Regions from separate parts of the Rugamonas sp. FW305-51 genome, predicted to be linked through region 2. Evidence: predicted binding sites of a transcription regulator. Region 2 holds the regulator's gene; the other holds the start of a gene.
The links. The regulator HrcA, encoded in region 2, represses chaperone genes, less so after heat shock. The targets are predictions, from matches to a motif close to TTAGCACTCNNNNNNNNNGAGTGCTAA.
Positions count from the first base shown of each region.

Region 1: a site for HrcA is predicted at 1,487-1,513, ahead of rpoH (RNA polymerase sigma factor RpoH). Genes of this name have one in related genera too.

Region 1 covers NZ_JBYSZG010000005.1:1,319-9,120, forward strand. The annotation lists gene AC3WOS_RS05055 (cell division ATP-binding protein FtsE) at 1-334, shown strand, start outside; gene ftsX (permease-like cell division protein FtsX) at 331-1,251, shown strand; gene rpoH (RNA polymerase sigma factor RpoH) at 1,689-2,582, shown strand; gene AC3WOS_RS05070 (hypothetical protein) at 2,774-3,223, shown strand; gene AC3WOS_RS05075 (antibiotic biosynthesis monooxygenase family protein) at 3,243-3,623, opposite strand; gene AC3WOS_RS05080 (cytochrome P450) at 3,620-4,738, opposite strand; gene AC3WOS_RS05085 (ArsR/SmtB family transcription factor) at 4,815-5,510, shown strand; gene lepB (signal peptidase I) at 5,595-6,281, shown strand; gene AC3WOS_RS05095 (HDOD domain-containing protein) at 6,294-7,124, opposite strand; gene AC3WOS_RS05100 (TerD family protein) at 7,223-7,802, opposite strand, start outside.
Region 2 covers NZ_JBYSZG010000007.1:48,936-56,737, reverse strand. The annotation lists gene AC3WOS_RS07390 (hypothetical protein) at 1-384, opposite strand, end outside; gene AC3WOS_RS07385 (hypothetical protein) at 440-1,063, opposite strand; gene AC3WOS_RS07380 (metallophosphoesterase) at 1,267-2,676, opposite strand; gene AC3WOS_RS07375 (HAD family hydrolase) at 2,805-3,512, shown strand; gene hrcA (heat-inducible transcriptional repressor HrcA) at 3,590-4,606, shown strand; gene fur (ferric iron uptake transcriptional regulator) at 4,694-5,122, opposite strand; gene AC3WOS_RS07360 (outer membrane protein assembly factor BamE) at 5,201-5,770, shown strand; gene dapB (4-hydroxy-tetrahydrodipicolinate reductase) at 5,823-6,632, shown strand; gene AC3WOS_RS07350 (MotA/TolQ/ExbB proton channel family protein) at 6,652-7,338, shown strand; gene AC3WOS_RS07345 (ExbD/TolR family protein) at 7,387-7,802, shown strand, end outside.

The DNA.
Region 1 (7,802 bases), on a different contig from region 2:
CGAGCAGCGCGCCCGCGCCGCGCTCGACAAGGTGGGCTTGCTGGAGCGGGCGCTGGCCCAGCCGCTGGCCCTGTCGGGCGGCGAGCAGCAGCGCGTGTCGATCGCGCGCGCCATCGTCAACCGGCCCCAGATCATCCTGGCCGACGAGCCCACCGCCAACCTGGACCGCGCCAGCGCCAACCAGGTGCTCGACGCGCTCAAGGCCTTCCATTCCGTGGGCGTGACCTGCCTCATCTCCAGCCACGACGAACAGATGCTGGACGCGGCCGCCCGTGTGATCCACCTCCACAACGGCCGCATCGACGGCCAGCACGACGCGGGAGCGCAAGCATGAGCAACTGGTTACGGCAACACGGCTTCGCGCTGGCGGCGGCGCTGGTGCACCTGCGCCGGGCGCCGGGCAGCTTCCTGTTCAACATCGTGGTGGTGGCCATCGCGCTGGCGCTGCCGTTCGCGGGCGTGACCCTGCTCGACAACGTGCGCCCCATGTCCGAGCAACTGTCGGTCGATCCCGAGATCAGCGTGTTCCTCAAGCAGGACCTGGCGCGGCCGGAAGGGGAAGCGATGGCCGGCACGCTACGCCAGCTGGTAGCCGACAAGCAGGCCAGGATCATCTTCACCCCGCGCGAAAAGGCGCTCGACAGCCTGAAGACCAAGAGCGGCCTGTCGGACGTGCTGGGCACCTTGGGCGAGAACCCCCTGCCCGACAGCTATGTGCTCAAGCTGGACGCCTTCCGCAACGCCCAGTCCGGCGGCAACGTCGATGCGCTGGCCGACCAGATCCGCGCCCTGCCCGGGGTCGACACGGTGCAAGTCGATTCGGCCTGGGTCAAGCGGCTGGCGGCCCTGATCAACGTGCTGCGGCTGGCCCTGCTGCTGCTGGCCGCCACGCTGGGCACGGTGGTGGTGGCCGTGGTGTTCAACACCATCCGGCTGCAGGTGATGACGCAGCGCGACGAGATCATCGTCTCCAAGCTGATCGGCGCCACCGACACCTTCATCCACCGCCCCTTCTATTACACGGGCGCCCTGCTGGGCCTGTGCGCGGGCGCCGTGGCCCTGGGCGCCGTGGCGCTGGCCTTACGCCCGCTCAACACGGCCATCGCCGAATTCGCCCGTCTGTACGCGTCCGAATTCCAGCTGACGCCATTGCCGCCGCTGGCCATGGCCGGCCTCTTGGCCCTGTCGGCCGGCCTGGGCCTGGTGGGCGCCGTGCTGTCCGTGCAACGCCACCTGTCCCGCCTGAACTGAGCGGCAAGCCCCAACCGTGCGTTCACGCACGGTATTTCTGCCCGCCGCGGCCTACAATTAAGTCCTGCTTAAGCTCGCCCCCGCATCCTGATCCCATCATCAGGCGCGGGGTATTGCCACTGTGAATGTGGTGCACGGATCTGCCGCCGGCCCGCGCCGGCACTTGTTTTTACAAAGGCCATGGAACCTTGCAAGTTGATAGTATTTTTACTATCAAGGCGATTTGGGATGGCGATTGGCACTCATCGATGGAGAGTGCTAATATATGAAACATCGCGGGGCCGGATATTCTCAATAGCAACTTTTTTTGGGACAGAATGACCGGTTTCCCCAAGCAAGATCGCAGCGGGTAACAAACCGTAACATCAGGTGTAGACGACCCGGCTGCATGGCACATTGACACTTAGCAATATCAGCTAGCGAGGAAAGAAATGACTATGATGTCCGCACCGAACGCGTTGGTCCCGGCCAACAACCGTGCTCTGGGCCTCGGCTTCACTGGCAACCTGGGCAACCTGGACGCCTATATCTCGGCCGTCAATCGCCTGCCGATGCTGTCGCACGACGACGAAGTCTCGCTGGCGCGCCGCCTGAAGGAAAAGAACGACCTGGCCGCCGCCCAGGAGCTGGTGCTGTCGCACCTGCGCCTGGTGGTGTCGATCGCCCGCGGCTACCTGGGCTACGGCTTGCCGCACGCCGACCTGATCCAGGAAGGCAATATCGGCCTGATGAAGGCGGTCAAGCGCTTCGACCCCGACCAGGGCGTGCGCCTGGTGTCGTATGCCATGCACTGGATCAAGGCCGAGATGCATGAGTACATCCTGAAGAACTGGCGTCTGGTCAAGGTGGCCACCACCAAGGCCCAGCGCAAGCTGTTCTTCAACCTGCGCAGCCACAAGCAGGGGCTGGACGCCATGACGCCGTCCCAGATCGACGGCCTGGCCAAGATGCTCGACGTCAAGCGCGAGGAAGTGATCGAGATGGAAACGCGGTTGAGCGGGCGCGACATCGCGCTCGAGTCGCCCACCGACGACGAGGACGACAAGTTCGCCCCCATCGCCTACCTGTCGTCCGAGCAGAGCGAGCCGACCAGGGTGCTGGAGGCCGAACAGGTAACGCGCCTGCAGTCCGAAGGGCTGGAGACGGCGCTGGGCAAGCTCGATCCCCGTTCGCGCCGCATCGTCGAAGCGCGCTGGCTGGCCAACGACGACGGTTCCGGCGCCACGCTGCACACGCTGGCCGACGAATTCGGCGTCTCGGCCGAGCGCATCCGCCAGATCGAAGCGGCCGCGCTCAAGAAGATGAAGGGCGCGCTGGCGGCCTACGTCTGAGGCCAGCCGGCCGCCGCCGGCGCCACCCGCACCATGCCGCCCCGCGCACGCGCCGGGCGGCATTTTTTATGGCGCTGCGCCGGCTGCGTGTACCATATCCGTCCCGCCGTTTTTTTCGCGGCGCGCCGTGCGTGCGCCGCCACCGGGCAGCTTTTGTTAGTCTCGTTGCTATCCTGACCGAAAGGAAACGCATGAACAGCAAGTTGTTGCGCCAACTGTGGACCTGTCTTCTCCTGCTGCCTGGCCTTGCCGGCCTGGCCGGCTGCGGCGCGCGCGCCAGCGACACCCCGCCGCCGCCGCCCGCACCGGCCACTATCACCGTCGTGCTGACCCAGGGCCAGAGCGCCACCGTAGCGCCGGGGGCCGTGCTGCGCCTGGAGCGCGTCAACGACAGCCGCTGCCGGGTGGGCGCCGTATGTGTATGGGCCGGCTACATCAGCTACAGCTTCACGCTCACCAAGGGTGGCGCCAGCGCCGGCTTCGTGCTGGCGGCCGACATGCCCGGCGCCAGCAAGAGCGTGAGCCAGAACGGGCTGACCTTCACCCTGCTCGGGGTGGAACCGGACAGCGTGCCCCACATGAAGGAAGCGGCGCCCGACTATCGGGTCAGCGTGCAGGTGCGCCGTTCCGCCTCGCCCTGAACACCAGACTTCATGCGCGTCAGCCCGCACCAATCCCGTTTCCACCGTCATCCTGGCGCCCATGGCACTGGCGGCTGTCCGCCGGCACCTGCTGACGTTCATGCAAGCCGTAGTCGCGCACCACGGCCGCGATGCGCAGGCGGTAGTCGTCAAAAATGGCGGCACGTCCGGCCGACTGGGCCGCGCGGTGCGCTTCCAGCCGGCGCCACTGGGCAATCGCCTCCTCATCGCGGAAGAACGACAGCGACAGCAGCTTGGACGGATCGACCAGGCTCTGGAAGCGCTCGATCGAAATGAAGCCATCCACCTGGTCCAGCAACGGCCGCAGCGAGGCGGCGATATCGAGGTACTCCTGCTTGCGGGCGGCGCACGGCCACACTTCGAAAATCACGGCGATCATGCCGCCTCCTGCGCCTGGGGGTGGAAGAAAACGGGAATGCGGGCATTGACGGAAGGCCGGTAGCGCCATGCCAACCGGGCCGGCAAGGGCTGCTCCAGCAGCGCCGCCAGCGCGCCGGCGGCAATGGCACAGGCCAGCGCGTGACCGGGACAGGCATGGGGGCCGTAGCCGAAACCGAAGGCGTGGCCTTCCCCCGCCGGATCGCGGCTGGCGGCGGCCAGCAGCAGCAGGATGGCCTGCCCCGCCTCCAGCCGCACGCCGCCGATGGTGCAGGCGCGCGCCACGAAGCGGCGCGTGTTCTGCACCGGCGGATCGCGCCGGCTGACAAGCTGCACCAGCGCGGCCGCGTCGGCCGCGGCGCAGCGTGCGTCCGCCGGCTGGCGCAGCAGCGCCAGCACGCTGTTGCCCAGCAGGCCGGCCGTGGCTTCGTAGGTTTGCGACAGCAGCCCGACCAGGTTGGCCAGCAGCGCCTGCGCGTCGTCCCAGCCCACCGCCGCCGCCTCGGCCCGCACCTGCGCCAGCAGGCTGTCCGGCCGCGCGTCGCCCTGCCGCAGCAGGGCCGTGAAACTGTCCAGCAGCGCCAGCGCCGCGCCGTGGGCGCGCCCTATCTGCTCCTCGCTGCTGAGTGGCGACAGGCAGGCGACGAAGTCCGCCATCCACGCGGCCAGCGGCGCCAGCGCCGCGTCGTCGAAGCCGATCAGGCTAGCCACGGTGGAAACGGGGACGGCCAGCATCCAGTCCGTCAGGCCGTCGGCGCGCCACAACTGGCGGCCCAGCACGTGCGCGCGGGCATGGGCCTGCGCGAGGTCGACGCGGCCCAGCGCGCGTTGCAGCGCCAGCTTGGGCTGGTGGTGGCGGACGCCGTCGTTCATGCGCACCAGCGCGCCGAAAATGTGGCCGGCCGCCGCGCCGGCGATGGCGGCCGGCACCGGCTCGGCCTGCGGCCGCACGCAGCAGTCGGGATGGGTCAGCACGGCGCGTACGGTGGCCGCATCGGCTGCCACCCACAGCTTGAGCCGGGCGTCGTACGCCAGGCCGGGACGGGCCGCCAGCGCCGCGTAGTAGGGATAAGGGTCGGCGTGGGTGGCCGCCTGGACGGGATCGGTCGGTTGCATGGATTTTCCGTTGCGAGTGGAGATGGGCTGCAGTATGCTCGACGTCCTTCTCCCACACTTCGCTCACGGCCACACTATGGATGCGCAACACGCCGATTACTCCCTGCCTGGCATCGCCGGCGCCATCGCCGAACCGGCGCGGGCCCGCATGCTGTGCTGCCTGCTCGACGGCCACGCCCGCACCAGCACCGAACTGTCGGTGGTGGCCGGGGTCAGCCCGTCCACCGCCAGCGCCCACCTGGCGCGGCTGCGCGAGGCCCGGCTGGTGGACGTGGTCGCGCAGGGCAAGCACCGCTACTTCCGCCTGGCCGGCGCCGACGTGGCCACCGCGCTGGAGGCGCTGCTGGTGGTGGCCGGCCTGCCCCGTCCCGCCTTCGAACCGAACACGCCGGACCGGCTGCGGCGCGCCCGCACCTGCTACGACCACATGGCCGGCACGGTGGCCGTGGCCCTGCACGACCGGCTGGCCGCGCAAGGCTGGCTGACGCCCGCCGCCGACGGCTATGGCCTCAGCGTGGCCGGCGAGGCCGGCATGGCGCGCGCCGGCGTCGACCTGGCGGCCGTGCGCAAGCTGCGCCGCCGTTTCGCCTGTCCCTGCCTGGACTGGAGCGAACGCAAGCCCCACATCGGCGGCGCGCTGGGCGCGGCCATGCTGCGGCTGGCATTGCAACGGGGCTGGGCCGAACAGGACCTCGACAGCCGCGCGCTGCACGTGCCGGCCAGGGGCGAGCGCCAGCTGCTGGCCGCGTTCGGCGCAGATGCCGCAGGCTGAGTGGCCGCCAAGTTCCGCCGCTAAGGTCCAATTAAGATTCCCTGACGATACTGGCCACACTTCAATGATCCAAAGGGAGACGTCATGCAAGGCTGGATACGCGCCAACAAAGGTTTTTTGTTGTTCCTCACGCTGTTCGGCATCTTCCGCACGGCCGTGGCGGACTGGAACCCCATCCCGTCCGCCTCCATGCATCCCAACCTGCTGGAGGGCGACCTGGTGCTGGTGAACCGGCTGGCCTACAACGTCAAGCTGCCGCTGACGGACGTCGTGCTGGGCCACACGGGCGAGCCGCAGCGGGGCGACATCGTCACCTTCAGTTCGCCCCAGGACGGCAAGCGCCTGATCAAGCGCGTGATCGCGCTGCCGGGCGACCGGGTCGAAATGCGCGACGAGCAGCTGATCATCAACGGCCAGCCGGCCAGCTACGCCTTGCTGGGCCAGGGCAGCGAGACGGTGGGCGCGGCCGGCACGCTGCAGACGGTGCAGCTGCGCGAGACCATGGCCGCCGGCACGCTCGCGCCGCACGCCATACAGCTGCTGCCGCAGGTCAATGCGCGGCGCAACTTCGCCCCCGTCACGGTGCCGCCCGGGCAGTACATGATGCTGGGCGATAACCGCGACAACAGCGCCGACTCGCGCTACATCGGCCTGGTGCCGCGGGCGCTGCTGATCGGCCGCGCCGAGCGCGTGCTGGCCTCGGCCGACATCACGGGCAACTGGCATCCGCGCACGGAGCGCTTCGGCATGGATTTGTACGGCCCGCGCTGAGGATCGGGCGGCTCACACCAGCAGCGCGGCGCTCATCGATCCGGCGTCGGCCGCCGACAAATGCAGGATGCGCTCGAGCTCCGGGTTGTCGCGCACATACTGCTCCAGCGCGCCGTCGGCGTCGTCCGGGCCGGTGGGCCAGGCCAGCGGCGTCGCCACGGGCGAGAGCCGCTTGGCCAGCAGCAGCGTGTCGAGCAGGCCGGCCGGCGGCGGCGACAGCGTGGCGCCGCGCAAGGCCACGATGGCCAGCGCCACCGGTTCCGGTATGGCCAGCTTGCGCATCATTTCGCGGGTGATGATTTCCTGGGCCGCCCCCATCCACTCGGCCGGGTCGTCCAGCAGGCCGGGCATTTCGTCGGCGCGCGACAGCAGGTAGAAGCCGCCCGCCTCGTGCACGATGCCGGCAAACAGGGCCGTGTCGGGATCGACGCCCGTCACGTGGCGGGCCAGTACGTGGGCCAGCGCCGCCACGTGGGCCGTGTGGCGCCACAGCTGTTCGGCCTGGGCCCGCAGCAGGCGGTCGCGGATGCGGTTGCCGAACTGGCGCACCACCATGGCCGCCGCCATCGTGTACAGGTTGCGGTAGCCCACCCGCAGCACGGCGGCCCGCACGCCCGTCACCAGCGGACCGCGGCGGTTGAACACGGCCGAATTGGACAACGCCACCGTGCGCGCGGCCAGCTGCGGCTCGGCCAGCACGCGGCGCACCACGTCGTCCGTGACGCAGTCGGGATCGGCCAGCGCCAGCTGCAGCTGCAGCGCGGCGTTCACGCTGGTGGGAAAAACCAGCTCGCCGCGTTCGGCCTGCGACACTATCTGGGCGAAGTCTTTTAGTTTTTCCATGGAAACATTATACGCAGGGCCGCGATAACCGCAATGCCCCGCCATGCCGCCCGCAGCGCCCTGTATCCCGGCCGCCACGGATGCGGCCCGCGCCCCCGCTACAGGTGGGGCGCGATCAGCGGCAGCAGGTCGTCGAAGGTGCGGCCGCTGGCGTTTTCGCCGATGGCGTGCATCTTCCATTCGCCCTGGTGGCGGTACACCCTGGCCATGATCTGGGCCGTGTGCGGGCCCTGCACGGACAGGTTGAAGCGGGCCACCTCGCTGCCGCTGGCCGCGTCGAGCAGGCGGCAGTAGGCGTTCTCCACCTGGGCGAAGCTCTGGCCCGTGAAGCTGTTGACGGTGAAGACGAGGCTGCGCACGGCGGCCGGCACGGCATGCAGGTCGACGTTGATCTGTTCATCGTCGCCGTCGCCGGCCCCGGTGCGGTTATCGCCCGTGTGGACGATGCTGCCGTCGCGGCTGCGCAGCTGGCGGAACCAGATCACGTCCAGCGGGCGGTTGGCCTCGTCGAACATCACGCACGAGGCGTCCAGGTCGACCGGCTCGCTGCGCGCGCCGAAGCCGAACAAGCCCTTGCGCTTGACGGCGTCCCAGCCCAGGCCCATGACGACGCGGCCCAGGGCGGCGCCCGCTTCCTTGTCCAGAGAGATCTTCTGGCCCTTTTGCAGATTGACTGAC
Region 2 (7,802 bases):
GCCGTCGGCTGCCATTTTCAGGCCGGTGACGACGCCGCTCAACAGAGCGCTGTCCTGGGTGCATTGCACGGTCACGAGGATGGAACTGGTGTGACCGGCCGAGCCGCTGCCGTTGTACACCTGGCACGTCATGTGGTCGGGCGGGTTCTGGACCGTGACGTTGTAGTCGTCGCCATAGGAGGCGCGGTGCGCGAAAGTGAACTGGGTGCTGTTGACCGGCACGGACAGGGTGTCGCTGCCGTTGGCCAGCACCAGGCCGGAATTGGTGAGCGGGCCGAGCGGGCTGATCACGCCGGATACGTCGAACGTGGCTTTGCCGCCGCAGGCGGCCAGCACCAGGGCCAGGGCCAGCGCCGCAGCGGCGCGCAGGGTCGAAACTTTCATGTGTATCTCCAGATAGTGGGGCGAGCGGCGCCTGCGCGGCGCCGCCGGTGTTGAGTTACAGCTTGCTGCAGCTGACGTCCAGCTGGCCGAAGTCGGCGGCCGGCATATAGGCGGCCGGGCTGTTGACCACGCAGACTGCGGTGGGTTGGCCGTTTTGATCCTTCGGCTGGGTCAGCACGGTCACGCCGTACGGGCTGCCGTTCGGCACTTTGGTCTCGAAGGTGAAGACGACGTCGGCGCCGGCCGTGGTCGGTGGCGAAACGGTCACGGTCTGGCTGCCGTTGGCCAGCACCAGGGGGCCGCCCACCAGGCCGTGCACCCTGCCGCCCAGCGAGTAGGTGGTAGTGTGGCAGGTGACGATGGCCTGGCGCACGGTGTACACGTTGGCCTTGCCTTTGCCGTACTGGACCACGGGGTCGCAGGTGGCTTCCTTCGGGTCGGGCTGGTGGGTGATCTGGATGTCGAACGAGGCGTCGCTTGCAATCAGGTCGGGGAAGGTGAAGCTGGTCAGGGTGGCATCCAGCGTAGCGGTCGAGCTGCCATTCGACAACACCAGGCCCTGCTTGGTCAGGCCGACAATGCTGCCGCCCAGTTGCATGCTGCCGGAACCGCCGCCGCAGCCGGCCAGGGTGGCGCCGCACAATACGGCCAGGCCGGCGCGCAGGTACAAACTTTTCATAAACACACTCTCCAAATCGAATAGGGCAGGGGCGGCATGCCTGGGCAGCGCGCAGGAAGGGCAACCGCGGCCCTGTCAGGGCGTCGCCGCGGCGCAAGGCGCCGGCGGGCAACACAGTGCGCATAGTACACGCGCGGGCCATATTTTAGTGCATTTGGTAACAGCGGCGGCCAAACCCTTGTAACAGCCTGTGTCCGCCGCCGCTAGCGCACCCGCGTGTGCTCGCACACGGAGCGCTTGCCTTGCACCTGGCAGGTATTGCGCACGGCGCCCTGCAGGTCATGCACCTGGACCAGCCACCGGTCCGGTCCGCGCCGTTCCATGGTCATGAAGCCGAAGCCGTCGATCCAGGCGCTGAGCTGTTCGATGACGGCGCCCGGCACCGGGCTGGTGCCCGGCGGCAGCGGATCGGGGATGGGTACGATGTCTTCCGCCGTGCCGGAAAAACCGGAGATGAACTGGCTGGGGTGGGCGCTGCTAAAGCTGACCTGCTGCCACAGGTGGACATGGCCCGACAGCATCAAGTCCACATTGTCGGGCAGCAGCAGCGGGTTGATGGCGCCGAAGCTCTGCACCAGGCCGGCGTCGCCCAGCAGCAGGCGGCGCTTGCCCTCGTCCTTCAGGTCGGCGCCGATGCCCAGCAGCGGGTGGTGGTCGATGCCGATGTTGTGGCGGGCCCGCTGCGCCAGCGCGGCCAGCTTGATGTAGTTGTCGCGGTAATGGGCCAGGCCCGCGTCGCCGGGCTGGAAGCCGCGCCATGTGGTGTTGGCCGTATCGAACACGAGCAGCTGGCTGTCCGCGTCCAGCGGCACGGCGTAGGGATCGCTGTAGTCGCCCAGGTCGTCGTCGGCCGCCCTGTCGCAGTCGCGTCCGGCCAGCAGGGGCCGGGGATCGAGGAAGCGCCACCAGCCCTGGCCGGCCCGGGCGCAGCTTTCATGGTTGCCGCGCGTGACCACCCACGGCGCGGCCCGCAGCAGGGCGGCGCCGGGATGGAACAGGTCGGCCTGCCAGGCATCCCAGCCGTAGCCCCAGGGGCTGCCGGCGCAGCCGTCAATGCCGGGAGGGCAAGCGTTTTCCCGGTAGTGGTAGTCGCCCACGTGGATCACGAGGTCGGGATGCCAGGCGGCGGCCAGCGCGGCCGCGGTGGCGAACGGGTACTGGGCCGCATCGTTGCAGGCCTGGAAACTGTCATCCTTTTTCAGCAGGCGGCAACCCGTGTCGCCCAGCACGACGATGCGCTGCGGATCGGCATGGGGAACGGGCAATGGTTGCCCCAGCACGCTGGCGCTGGACAGCCCGGCCGGCAGTGCCGCCTCGCAGGTACGCACGTCGAACACGGACGGCTTGGACAGCTCCGGCGGCGACACGGTGGGACGCTGAGCGATGGTGGCCGGCGCGGCGCGCAAGGTCATGGGCCGGGCCGCGCCGTCGAGCACAATGGCGGGGCAGGCGGGCGCCTGGGTCAGCACGCGCGCCACGGCCGCGCCATCCTCGCCCAGCACGACGAAGGACGTGAACGGTGTCCCGTCGCCGGACGGCGGCACGGCGGCGCAGGCGGCCAGCAGCAGGGGAACGGCCAACGCGGCCAAGCGGCGGGGGATGGTGAACGACACGGCGACTCCTGATTGATGAAGCGTGAATTTACCATGCCGATACTGGCAAGGGCAGAGCAAGAGCGCCGCGCCAGCACCTGACGCAATTGATGCGACAATAATGCTATCGCCACTGTCCCCGTCCCGTCATGCCCCTGATCCGCCCGCAAGCCCTGCTGTTCGACCTGGACGACACCCTGTGGCCGATCGCCCCCGTCATTGCCCAGGCCGAGCTGAGCTGGCACGCCTGGCTGGCCGAGCACGCGCCCCGCGTGGCCAGCCAGTTCACCATCGCCGCGCTGCGCGAGCGCCGCATGGCCCTGCTGGCGCAGCGTCCCGAGCTGATCGTCGACCTGGCCCGGCTGCGCCGCGTGGGGCTGGAGGAAGCGTTCGCGCTGGCCGGCGAGGATGCGCGCCACATCGACGGCGCCATCCGCCACTTCCTCGACGCCCGCAACGCCGTCACACCCTACGACGATGTGCTGCCGGCCCTGGCGCGGCTGCGCACGCGGCTACGGCTGGGCACCATCACCAACGGCAACGCCGACCTGGAAGCGATCGGCCTGGCCCACCATTTCGAGGCCACGCTGGCCGCGCCCCAGTTCGGCCGCGCCAAGCCGGATCCCGCCATCTTCCTGGCCGGCTGCGCCGCGCTGGGCGTGGCGCCCGAGGCGGCCGTCTACGTGGGCGACGACCTCAGGCTGGACGTGGCCGGCGCCCAGCAGGCCGGGCTGCGGGCCGTCTGGCTCAACCGCAGCGGCAGCGACGCCCACCTGGAACTGGGCATCACGCCGGACGCCATTTGCGCCACGCTCGACGAATTGGAGGACTGGCTGCATCAACTGGCCGCAGAATGATGGCCCAACCCTGCCGCGAGCGTGCATAATAAGCAGGTGACCCAGTTAGTGGCCGGCCCGCGCCGGCATAGAGAAATATGCAACTCGATACCCGCGCCCAAACCCTGCTCAAAGCCCTGATCGAGCGTTACATCGCCGACGGCCAGCCGGTCGGCTCGCGTGCGCTGTCCAAGATTTCCGGCCTCGACCTGTCGCCGGCCACCATCCGCAACATCATGGCCGATCTGGAAGAGCTCGGCTATGTGGCCAGTCCCCACACTTCGGCCGGGCGCGTGCCCACGCCGCGCGGCTACCGCATCTTCGTCGACACCCTGCTGACGGTGCAGCATCTGGACGAGCACGCCGTGGAAGCACGCATGAGCCTGCAGGCGCCCCAGCCCCAGAAAATGATTTCCAACGCGGCCCAGATGCTGTCGTCGCTGTCGCAATTCGCCGGCGTCGTGCTCAGCCCGCGGCGCGAGTCCGTGTTCCAGCAGATCGAATTTCTGCGCCTGTCGGAAAAGCGCATCCTGCTGGTGATCGTCGGCCCCACGGGCGACGTGCAGAACCGGCTGCTGCTGACGGACGCGGACTACACGCCGGCCCAGCTGATCCAGTCGGCCAACTACATCAACCAGAACTATGGCGGGCTGGCGTTCGACGAAGTGCACCACCGGCTGCAGGGCGAGCTGCGCCAGTTGCGTGACGACATGGGCCGGCTGATGCAGGCGGCCGTGGAAGCGGGCAGCGAAGCGATGGCCGACAGCTCGGACGACATGGTCATCGCCGGCGAGCGCAACTTGCTGTCGGTGAGCGACCTGTCCTCGAACATGACGTCGCTGCGCCAGATGTTCGACATGTTCGAGCAGAAGACGGGATTGATGCAGCTGCTTGACGTATCGAGCAAGGCCAGCGGGGTGCAGATCTACATCGGCGGCGAATCGAACCTGGTGCCGATGGACGAGATGAGCGTGGTGACGGCGCCTTACATGGCCAACGGCAAGATCGTCGGCACGCTGGGCGTGATCGGTCCCACGCGGATGGCCTATGAGCGCGTGATCCCCATCGTGGACATCACGGCCAAGCTGCTGTCGAACGCGCTCAGCCACCACTAAAGCAAAACGGGGACGGACTCCGGTTTTAGAAAACCTGGGACGGACTCCGGTTTTGGGAAAACCGGAGTCCGTCCCAGGTTTTTTTTGTCAGTGCTTGTGCGGGCAGGCCGTCTTGACGCAGTTGCCGTAGATGGCCAGCGCGTGCTCGGCGATCTTGAAGCCGCGCTCCTGGGCGATCGTCTGCTGGCGCTGCTCGATTTCAGCGTCGAAGAACTCTTCCACCCGGCCGCAGTCCAAACACACAAGGTGGTCGTGGTGGGAACCTTCATTGAGTTCGAAAATGGCCTTGCCCGTCTCGAAATGGTTGCGATTCAGTAATCCAGCCTGCTCGAACTGGGTCAGCACGCGGTAGACGGTGGCCAAGCCCACATCCATGTTGTCAGCCAGCAAGATTTTGTAGACGTCTTCTGCCGTCAGGTGACGCACGGGGCTGCTCTGAAAAATATCCAGGATCTTAAGGCGGGGCAGGGTCGCTTTCAGGCCGCTGGCCTTGAGGTCGGTAGGATTGTTACTCATGTTTGTTACTCGAATGTGGTTCATGTGCTTTATGATATAGCGTTTTGGCACTTCTGCTCAATCCAATTGAGGACACTTATGCGCGTCACCCAGGCTTTACCGCAGTCTTTGTTGCACCGAATTTCACGCCGCGCACCGCTGCTGGCCGCTGCCGCTTGCGTCGCGCTGGCCGCTGCCGGCTGCGCCAGCCGTACCCCGCTGGGCGAAAAGCTGAGCGAAGCCAAGCAGGAAAGCGCCCCCGTGTCGGCCGACGGCGCCCAGACGACGACCATCACCCAATTCCAGAAGTTCATGTGGTTCTTCTCGCCCTATCGTCCTGATATTCAGCAAGGCAACTTTGTTTCTGAGGAAATGTTGGCGCAACTGAAAATCGGCATGACGCGCGACCAGGTGCGTTTCATCTTCGGCACCTCGCTGGCGTCCGACATCTTCCACGCCGACCGCTGGGATTATCCATTCCGCTTGGCCAAGGGCAATGGCGAAATCACCACCAGCCGCGTGACCGTGTTCTTCAAGGACGGCAAGGTCGACCACTACGAAGGCGGCCATCTGCCCACCGAAAAAGAATACATCGCCCGCATCGCCGGCCCGGCGCCCGTCGTGAACAAGGACGCGCCCGTAGAAGCGAGCCCGGCAGCCAAACAGTAACGAACAGTAAAGCGCAGTAATCGACCCCGTTTTCACCGACAGAGCACACAGCATGAAACCATTGAATATCGCCATCGCCGGCGCCGGCGGCCGCATGGGCCACATCCTGATCGAAGCCATCCTGCAAGCACCGGACGCCCGCCTGGCCGGCGCGCTGGACCGGGCCGGCGGGCCCGGCATCGGGGCCGACGCGGCCGCCTTCCTGGGCCAGCACAGCGGCGTGCTGGTGGAGTCCGACCTGGCCAAGGGCCTGGCCGGCGCCGATTTCCTGATCGACTTCACCCGCCCGGAAGGCACGCTGGCCCACCTGGCCTATTGCGCCGAGCACGGCATCAAGATGATCATCGGCACCACCGGCTTCGATGAAGCGGGCAAGGCCGCCATCGCCGCCGCCGCCCAGAAGACGGCCATCGTGTTCGCCCCCAACATGAGCGTGGGCGTGAACGTCACGCTCAAGCTGCTGCAGCAGGCCGCCAAGGCGCTGGCCGTGGGCTACGACATCGAAGTGATCGAAGCGCACCACCGCCACAAGGTGGACGCGCCGTCCGGCACGGCCCTCAAGATGGGCGAAGTGATCGCCGAGGCCCTGGGCCGCGACCTGAAGGATTGCGCCGTCTACGCGCGTGAAGGCGTGACGGGCGAGCGCGATCCGTCCTCCATCGGTTTTGCCACCATCCGCGGCGGCGACATCGTGGGCGACCACACCGTGCTGTTCGCCGGCACGGGCGAGCGCATCGAGATCAGCCACAAATCCAGCAGCCGCGTCACCTATGCCCACGGCGCCCTGCGCGCGGCCAGCTTCCTGGCCGACAAGGCGACCGGTCTGTACGACATGAACGACGTGCTGTCGCTCAACGACTGACCGGGGAACCGCCGCGCCGATGACGCCCAACCTCGACCATACCTTCAGCCTGGCGCGTTACTGGGAGCAGGGCGACGCCGTCAGCCACGCCGTGGCTTATTTGCTGCTGGCCATGTCGCTGGCAAGCTGGTTCTGCATTCTGGCCAAGGGTTACGCGGCCTGGCGCATCCGCCGCAGCGCGCCGGCCGTGCCGGCGTTCTGGGACGCGCCCACCATGCACGACGGCGTGGCCGCCCTGACCCAGGCCGATCCCGAGCAAGTGTTCGCGCCGCTGGCGCAGCTGGGCGCGGCCCAGCTGAAAGTGGCGGGCCGGCCTTCATTGGGCGGCGAGATGGGCCATGCGGAACAGGTCACGCGCGTGCTGCGCGCGGCCGTCCAGCGCGCCACGGCCAGGCTGGAAGCGGGCTTGACGCTGCTGGCCTCGATCGGTTCCACCGCGCCCTTCGTGGGCTTGCTGGGCACCGTGTGGGGCATTTACCATGCGCTGGCGGCCGTCTCCACGGCCGGCACGGTGCAGATCGACAAGGTGGCCGGCCCCGTTGGCGAGGCGCTGGTCATGACGGCCATCGGCCTCACGGTTGCCATTCCCGCCGTACTGGCCTATAACGGCTTTAACCGGGTCAACCGCCTCACGCTGGCCGAGCTGGACGCCTTCGCCTTCGACCTGCATGCCTATCTGACCACGGGCGAGCGGGCCCGCACGTAAAACCGGGGCCGGCCCGTCCGGCCCTATTGAACCACGCCAGGAGTAGCGATGGCCTTTGGCTCATTCAACCACCACCGCCAGCAAGGCCCGATGGCCGACATCAACGTCACGCCCATGGTGGACGTGATGCTGGTGCTGCTGGTGATTTTCATCATCAGCGCGCCCATGTTCACGCACGCCGTCAAGCTCGACTTGCCGCGGGCCCAGGCCCAGGCCAATCCGCAGCAGCCGGCCAGCGTGTCGCTGGCGATCGACGCCAAAGGCCAGGTCTACTGGAACGACGAGGCCGTGGCGCCGACGGCGCTGGCGGCCCGCTTGGCCGAGGCCAGCAAGCTGGACCCGCAGCCGGAGTTGCAGCTGCGGGCCGACAAGAACACCCGCTACGAAGTGGTGGCCCAGGTGATGGCCGCCGCCCAGACGGCCGGCCTGGGCAAGCTGGGTTTCGTCACCGAACCTCCGAAAGA